Regions from separate parts of the Vibrio celticus genome, predicted to be linked through region 2. Evidence: riboswitches for the same ligand, from Rfam matches in the RefSeq annotation. Region 2 holds a riboswitch; the other holds the start of a gene.

What was found. Region 2 has a riboswitch for thiamine pyrophosphate ahead of thiC (phosphomethylpyrimidine synthase ThiC). Riboswitches for the same ligand answer to the same signal wherever they lie in the genome.
Region 1: another riboswitch for thiamine pyrophosphate. It lies ahead of thiD (bifunctional hydroxymethylpyrimidine kinase/phosphomethylpyrimidine kinase); the one in region 2 lies ahead of thiC (phosphomethylpyrimidine synthase ThiC).

Annotation. Positions count from the first base shown of each region.
Region 1 is NZ_AP025464.1:885,139-889,420, reverse strand. It holds gene OCV19_RS19930 (DUF4382 domain-containing protein) at 1-63, shown strand, start outside; gene OCV19_RS19925 (helix-turn-helix domain-containing protein) at 237-965, shown strand; gene OCV19_RS19920 (DMT family transporter) at 1,051-1,968, shown strand; TPP riboswitch at 2,067-2,178, shown strand; gene thiD (bifunctional hydroxymethylpyrimidine kinase/phosphomethylpyrimidine kinase) at 2,276-3,169, shown strand; gene OCV19_RS19910 (ABC transporter ATP-binding protein) at 3,159-3,917, shown strand; gene OCV19_RS19905 (ABC transporter permease) at 3,910-4,282, shown strand, end outside.
Region 2 is NZ_AP025463.1:32,229-36,510, forward strand. It holds gene OCV19_RS00145 (multicopper oxidase family protein) at 1-516, shown strand, start outside; gene crcB (fluoride efflux transporter CrcB) at 617-1,000, shown strand; TPP riboswitch at 1,063-1,161, shown strand; gene thiC (phosphomethylpyrimidine synthase ThiC) at 1,292-3,241, shown strand; gene OCV19_RS00160 (thiamine phosphate synthase) at 3,241-4,282, shown strand, end outside.

The DNA.
Region 1 (4,282 bases), on a different replicon from region 2:
ATATACGAAGCTGAAAATGGTGTGCAAGTCACTGTTGGTCAAGACAGCCAAGTGTCATTCTAACCTTTATGTGAATGACGCTTTTTAATCAAAACGGCCTCTTATTTGGAGGTCGTTTTTGATCATGTCACCTAGCTAGCATGAATTTGATGAGCATTGAATGTGACTCTAGGGAAGTGATAATGTAACGTTGTCTCTATTACTTTAATCTAGCGAAATGTACTCCGGCGTTGCTCATGAAATCTAGCTTAAGCATTCGATCTTACACCAAGCAATTTAATACCCATGCTCATGATGACCATCACCAATTGGTATTGCCGATCCAAGGCAGTATCAATATCGAGATGGTGGGGTATGTCGGCAAAGTGGCCGTGGGCGAATGTGTCGTAATTCCGGTAACCACAGCGCATGCGTTTAAGGCGGATGAGGCGGCGCGGTTTATTGTCGCGGATATGGCGGAGTTGCCGCAGCACTTGTTGGAGCATGAGCTCTCGGTTTTCACGATAACGCCACCTTTGATGAGCTTCTTGTTGTTTGTTGAGAAGCAGCTGGAATATCAGGTCGATAGCGGTATTGAGTCATCAATCGTGGATGTGTTTTCACTGCTGTTAGAGCAACAACAAGTGAGCAAGAACATCGATCCTCGAATCCGGGCGGTACAAAGACTGATCGCGGATAATTACACGCAGCCGTTATCCATTTCACAACTTGCAGAAACGGCCTGTTTGAGCCCCACTCAATTTAAAAAACGCTTCAAAGAGTGCCTGGGCATCAGTGCGCTTAAATACATCACTCGCTATCGTATGGAGAAAGCCCAAGCCTTGTTAACTCATACTGATTTACCGGTTCAATTGATTGCTGAAAATGTGGGTTATAGTGATGTTTCTGCTTTCAGTCGTCGCTTCTCTCAGCACTTTGGAATGTCCCCAAGGGCGTTTCTAGGCTCAATGAAAGAGAGTCTTTAGAAACAACAATAGCGTCCTTTCGGCAAACTAACTTTTATCAATCTTCACTATTATCTATTTCAGAACTGAAAATTAGGTAATAGAAATGAATCTTACCATCAATCGCGTTAACGAATTCCAAACAGGCACTTTAGCCATCTTCTTTGCTTCCATTTTATGGGGCACGACAGGCACCGCCGCAAGTTTTGCTCCTGATCTAAGCCCATTAGCGATTGGTGCTTTCTCTATGGGGGTCGGCGGCCTAATGCAAGCGGGCTTAGCGTATCGAAAAATCCTACTCGCCTTCGATAAACTTTTGCAGAACAAGAAGCTGTTGGCAGTGAGCGCTTTGGCTTTGGCGATCTATCCTTTAGCTTTCTATTCTTCAATGAAATTATCAGGCGTGGCGATTGGTACCGTGGTTTCGATTGCAACCGCACCTTTCTTTTCGGCATTGTTAGAGTGTCTGATTAGCAAAAAGAATAATATCAACAAACGTTGGTTCACTAGCTTTGCGATTGGTGTGGTGGGTATTGGGTTGTTGGTGTTTTCAGAATCTTCATCTACGAATGAGTCAGGTGATGATCTCAAGCTGTTGGGTATTGCTTTAGGTTTGCTAGCAGGGTTGTGTTACGCCATTTATTCTTGGGCGACAAAAGCACTGATAGACAAGGACATTGAGTCTCAAGCGGCGATGGGCAGTATTTTTGGCCTTGGTGCGATGCTGTTGCTACCAACGCTCTGGTTTACGGGGGAGAACCTGTTTTCCTCGCAGATTAACGTATTAGTCATCAGTTATCTGACGTTAATTCCACAATGCTTGGGCTATATCGCGTTCAGTTTTGGTTTACGCCACGTGACCGCGAGTAGCGCCAATCTGCTGACTCTGTTTGAACCAGTAGTTGCAGCGGTGCTTGCCGTCTGCGTTGTCGGTGAGCTGATTCCTTTTATAGGTTGGCTAGGTATGTTTCTGATTGTGCTGTGCTTGTTGATACAGTCGAAGCCAGCTAAAGGAACGTTATAAGTATTTGTTTTGTAATGCCTAATTGAAATTTATTCATGCGTAATTCTTATAATTGAATAAAATCAGTATCTCAGTTGTGAGAGTGCTGTTACTATCGCTATCAATAGTCGGGGGGCATATACCTTATTTGGTGTTTGCTGAGATCGTTAGTCGAGACCCGTTGAACCTGATTCAGTTAACACTGGCGTAGGGAACTATAAGCACTCGATCTACGTCTGCACTCATGAAGACTGTTCATGAATCTATTGCGACTTCTCCTTCGATCGGTGTTCGTTCTCCTACGTCTTGTAAGATAGTAGGAGCGACAATGACACACAGTTCTATTTCAAAAGATTTAACACCAAAAACCTCAGTTTCACAGCACTCTGCTGATGGTTCGATTCGAACGAACACTCCGATTGTATTGACGATCGCTGGCTCAGACAGTGGCGGCGGTGCGGGTATTCAAGCTGATATTAAAGCTATGTCTGCTACAGGTAGTTTTGCTTGTTCGGTAATTACCGCGATCACTTCTCAGAACACGCAAGGCGTTTCCGCCATTTTTCCTATTCCACTCGACCATGTTGCCAGTCAGTTAGATGCGGTTTTTACTGATCTGAATATCGTGGCAGTAAAAGTCGGCATGTTGGCTGATTCGCAAATCATCAAAGTCGTCGCTGACAAAATTAAGCAGTACCAACCTAAGCATCTTGTGATTGACCCTGTAATGGTCGCGACAAGTGGTGACCTTCTCTTAGAAAACTCGGCTATCACCACGCTAAAGCAAGAACTGATTCCGCTGGCAGACATCATTACTCCTAACTTGCCAGAAGGCGCGGCATTAACAGGCAAGCCAGTACCTGAAAGCGAAGCTGAAATGCAGGGCATGATTGAAGACTTACGTGCTTTGGGGGCGAAAGCGGTACTCCTAAAAGGCGGCCACTTAGAGAAGGATGAGAACAGTAACGACCTACTGATTCTCCCGACGACGTCTGCCTTGATTAGCGCGAAGCGTTTCCCGACTAAAAACACCCATGGCACGGGCTGTACGCTTTCATCTGCCATTGCTTCTTTCTTGGCTCAGGGCAACACGCTGGCAGAAGCTGTTGACCTAGGCAAACAATACATTTCTCGCGCGATTGCTCACGCTGATGAGTTACAAGTCGGTCAAGGTCATGGCCCGGTAAATCACTTCTTCGCTGGACACGGTAATGTCCGTTAATACGGTTGGTGTTCAGCTCAGCAATGCCTCCTTACGTTATAACGACAGCGAGCACGCGACTTTGTCTGGGTTGTCGCTTAGCTTAAACGCAGGTAAGTGGACGGTATTGTTGGGTCGAAGTGGCTGCGGAAAAACTACGGTATTGCGTTATCTGGCAGGCTTGCTGGACGACAAGGTGGAGTGGCAGGGTACATTGGCAACGTCCGATGAATTGCCTTTAACGGACCGCATCGCTTACATGGCACAGCAAGACTTGTTACTGCCATGGCTATCGGTTATCGACAATGTATGCCTGAGTCATCGCTTTCAAAATCCAGTTTCTGATAAAGAACAGCAAACCAACCAAGCACTAGAGCTGTTAGCTGCAGTTGGTTTGGCTGATTATGCGAATGCGATGCCGGATCAGTTGTCTGGTGGCATGCGCCAGCGTGTTGCTTTGGCTCGCACCTTAATGCAAGACAAGCCAGTCGTGCTGATGGATGAGCCGTTCTCTGCGCTGGATGCGGTAACAAGACACAAGCTGCAAAGTTTAGCGTGTGAACTGCTAAAAGGTAAAACCGTTGTGTTGATCACCCATGATCCACAAGAAGCGGTGCGCTTGGCGGATAATTTGTATGTGTTGCAAGGCACACCTGCGAATGCTCAGTCTTTATCTGTGCCTCTCACATCAACACCACGAGTGTTAGACGGTGAATGCGCTGAGTTACAACAAGCGATCTTAGATCAGTTGGAGCGTGACTATGAATGATCTAACGCGAAGCGAAGTTGGGGCTCGTTCAACCGACATACAGGCTAGCACTGAACGCCCTCGTCAGATGAATCCCGTTATGCGTTTGATGATCAGCAGTGCTGTGATTCTCGGTTTATGGCAAATGGTGGTCGTTATCTTCGAGATGCCGAGCTTCATTCTGCCAGCGCCTGCAGAAGTCTTTATTAAGCTAATCGAACGTTACGATGTGTTACTCAAACATACATGGGTGACTGCGCAAGAGATCTTACTTGGCTTGCTACTCGGTTTGTCGATGGGGCTATTTTTCGCCCTGCAGATGTTGATGTTCGAACCACTAAAACGCTGGCTGTTACCTATCTTAATCGCTAGTCAAGCGATCCCTG
Region 2 (4,282 bases):
TTCTCTTTGTGTGAGTTCGAGGTTGTAGATTCAACCCTTGTTGAGAATCGCTCTCTACCTTCTTTACCCCTTAATCCTGTGACCAACTTAGATTTGGTTAATGCAGAAGAAATTGACTTTTTATTTGAATGGGAAGGGGCGGTTTCTCCAGTATCCAAAGATGGAAAATCTATGCCTAAGTTTTGGCTAACTAATAAACGAGCATGGGAGGGGATGAGCAAAGATAATATCCCTGAACCTTTGGCGACTTTAGATCTGGGAAAAACCTATATATTCGATCTAAAGAACGTCACTCAATACCATCATCCTATCCATATTCATGGACATACTTTTACAGTACTCGAACTTGACGGGAAGAAAGTTGAAGAACCTTTCCATACCGATACAGTGTTACTTGGAAAAAATGGCCGAGCTAAAGCTGCATTTGTAGCCGACAACCCTGGCCGCTGGATGTATCACTGTCATGTTATAGAACACATGAAAACGGGTTTGATGGGATATATTGAAGTTAAGTGACACCTGTAACGTTTAATATTTGCGCATGCATTCTTAGTTTCTACCCTCGCTTTTATCGGCGTTAAAGCTAGAATATAGGGATTATTGTTTGGGAGGATTCATGGGTCAGTTATCTATTCTAGGTTTTATCGCCATCGGTGGCGCGTTTGGTGCTTGTTCACGTTACTTGATTTCAGAGTTATGCGTTGTGATGTTAGGGCGTGGTTTTCCTTACGGTACGCTGACTGTTAACGTAATTGGCTCTCTGATTATGGGATTGCTCATCGCCGCGTTTGAAAATGAGATGGTTGCGACGGAGCCGTGGAGACAAATTATCGGTCTTGGTTTCCTTGGAGCCCTGACGACATTTTCTACGTTTTCGATGGATAACGTGCTTCTTATGCAGCAGGGTGCGTTTTTCAAGATGGGGCTCAATGTACTGCTCAATGTGGTTCTCAGTATTTCAGCCGCATGGATCGGCTTCCAACTTCTGATAAAGTCTTAAAACTTTCTTACGATTTGTTAACAACTCGACTTGGTTTATCCAAGCCGTTTTTATATACTCGATCGTACTTGTCGGAGTGCCATATGGCTGAGACCGTTAACTCGGGATCCGTTGAACCTGATCAGGCTAATACCTGCGAAGGGAACAAGAGTAGATATCTAACTAGAATCCTTCTAGAGATCTATCTCCAGATCACAACTGCATTTTCTTGCTGTGATCCCTCTTGTAGCATCTTATCCGTCAAGCATTTTTATCCCTATAAATAATGGCTAAAAGCCAAGGAAAAATGCTATGTCGAGTCGTAAACAAGCAAGACTGGAAGCGAAGAATTTCATTGATTCTTTATCCGTGCAACCTTATCCAAATTCAAAAAAAGCTTACATCCACGGATCTCGCGAGGACATTCAAGTCCCTGTACGAGAAATATCACTAGCAGATAGCCTTGTTGGTGGTACCAAAAAAGATCCTGTATTCGAACCTAATGCGCCAATTCATGTATACGACACCTCTGGTGTTTATACTGACCCTATGCACGAAATTGACCTTTACAGTGGCCTTCCTAAGTTACGAGAGCAATGGATTGAAGAGCGTGGTGATACAGAACTGTTAGACGATGTAAGTTCTGTCTACACCAAAGAGCGTTTAGAAGATGAAACTCTAGACGACCTTCGTTACGGTAATCTGCCTAGAATTCGTCGCGCCACTGGCGATCAATGTGTTACTCAGCTGCACTATGCTCGTCAGGGAACTATTACTCCTGAGATGGAGTACATTGCGATACGTGAGAACATGGGACGTCAGAAGTTTGCTGATGAGCAGCTGAACCACCAACACCCTGGCCATAACTTTGGCGCAAACCTGCCGAAAGAAATCACCCCTGAGTTCGTGCGTAAAGAAGTCGCTGAAGGCCGAGCTATCATCCCGTCGAACATTAACCACCCTGAATCCGAGCCGATGATTATTGGCCGAAACTTCTTAGTTAAAGTGAACGCCAATATCGGTAACTCTTCAGTAAGTTCTTCGATTGAAGAAGAAGTTGAGAAGTTAGTATGGTCAACTCGCTGGGGTGGAGATACCGTGATGGACCTTTCTACCGGTCGTAATATTCACGAGACTCGCGAATGGATCTTACGTAATAGCCCAGTACCAATTGGTACGGTTCCTATGTATCAAGCGCTTGAAAAAGTGAATGGCGTTGCGGAAGACCTTAACTGGGAAGTGATGCGCGATACTTTGATTGAACAAGCAGAGCAGGGTGTTGATTACTTTACTATCCACGCAGGCTTATTGCTTCGCTACGTTCCTATGACCGCTAAACGTGTGACTGGTATTGTCTCTCGTGGCGGCTCTATCATCGCTAAATGGTGTCTTGCTCATCACCAAGAAAGCTTCCTTTATACCCACTTCCGTGAGATCTGTGAGATCTGTGCGAAGTACGATGTCGCTCTGTCATTAGGTGACGGTCTACGTCCAGGTTCGATTGCTGATGCCAATGATGAAGCTCAATTCTCCGAATTACGTACTTTGGGTGAGTTGACTAAGGTTGCTTGGGAATACGACGTGCAAGTGATCATTGAAGGTCCTGGACATGTGCCAATGCACTTAATTAAAGAGAACATGGACGAGCAGTTAGAGCACTGTCATGAAGCACCGTTCTATACATTAGGTCCATTGACTACCGATATTGCCCCTGGTTATGACCACATTACCTCTGGAATTGGCGCGGCCATGATTGGTTGGTACGGCTGTGCGATGCTCTGTTATGTAACCCCTAAAGAGCATCTAGGCTTACCAAACAAAGAAGATGTGAAGACTGGCCTGATTACTTACAAGCTGGCTGCACACGCTGCAGACTTGGCTAAAGGACATCCGGGTGCACAAATCCGAGATAACGCTTTATCAAAGGCACGTTTTGAATTCCGTTGGGAAGACCAATTTAACCTAGCTCTTGACCCGGAAACTGCGCGCTCTTTCCATGATGAAACCTTACCGCAAGAGTCGGGGAAGGTTGCTCACTTCTGCTCAATGTGTGGCCCTAAATTCTGTTCAATGAAGATCTCTCAAGAAGTTCGAGAGTACGCGAAAGACACTGAACAAGTGGCTGCTGATCAGGCTATAGAAATTAAGATGCTTGATAATCCGTTGGAAGGGATGCGTCAGAAATCACAAGAGTTCCGTGATACTGGCTCTGAACTTTATCACCCAGCAGTAGGCGCAAAAGAAGCTCAATTAGAGGAATAATGACAGTGAAGATTCTTATCCCATCTCAAAATATTGAGCTAACGGGAGAGGTGCAAAGCTGTCTATTAGTTGCTAAGCGACAAGGCTTGGCAACCGATGCAGTTGAGTTGGGTATAAGCCCAACTCAATGCTTCTCCATCGTTGATGCTCAGCAAGCGTTATCTATTGGTTTTGCTCATGATGTTGATTCATTGGCGGAGTGTCGCTCAAGTGAGCTTGATCATATCGTTGATTACAGTCATTCAGTGGCGCTAGCTGATATCCGCTGTGCCTTGGAACAAACTCCGAATGCTATCTATATCGGTGTCTTAGATGACTCAGCTGTATTGGATCTCTGGTCACAGCTAGATGCTAATCGTGCTATCAGGAATGAAACTCCAGCTCATCAGGAGTTAGATAGTAGTGGCCACTTTGCTTGGTTAGTTACTTTGTTGGCATTGGAGTTCCCATTAGAAGATGCACTGGTTTTGGCTCGCGCAGCATCTAATGTTTCACGTGGAACATGGCCAGCAAACTATCAAAACTTTCCTATTCCCGTTCTCGAAGATGAGCTACTGGATATTAGTGTTGGTTGGGCGCACCAAGGAACATCACTCTCATTCCCTGAACTGAGTAAGAGTAGCCTAGGGCTATACCCAGTGGTTGATGATGTTGAGTGGATCGAAAGGCTGCTCAAGCTTGGAATCAACACAGTTCAATTGCGTATTAAGAACCCACAGCAAGTAGATTTAGAACAACAAATCGAACGTTCTATCGAACTTGGTAGAGAGCACAACGCTCAGGTTTTTATCAATGACTATTGGCAATTGGCACTCAAGCATGATGCTTTTGGTGTTCATTTGGGACAAGAGGACATCGAAGAATCCAACCTATCTCAACTGAGCCAAGCTGGTATTAAGATCGGTCTCTCGACTCATGGCTATTACGAGTTGCTACGTATTGTGCAAATCAACCCAAGCTATATTGCGCTGGGGCATATATTCCCAACCACCACTAAGCAGATGCCATCGAAGCCTCAGGGGCTTGTGCGTTTATCTCTCT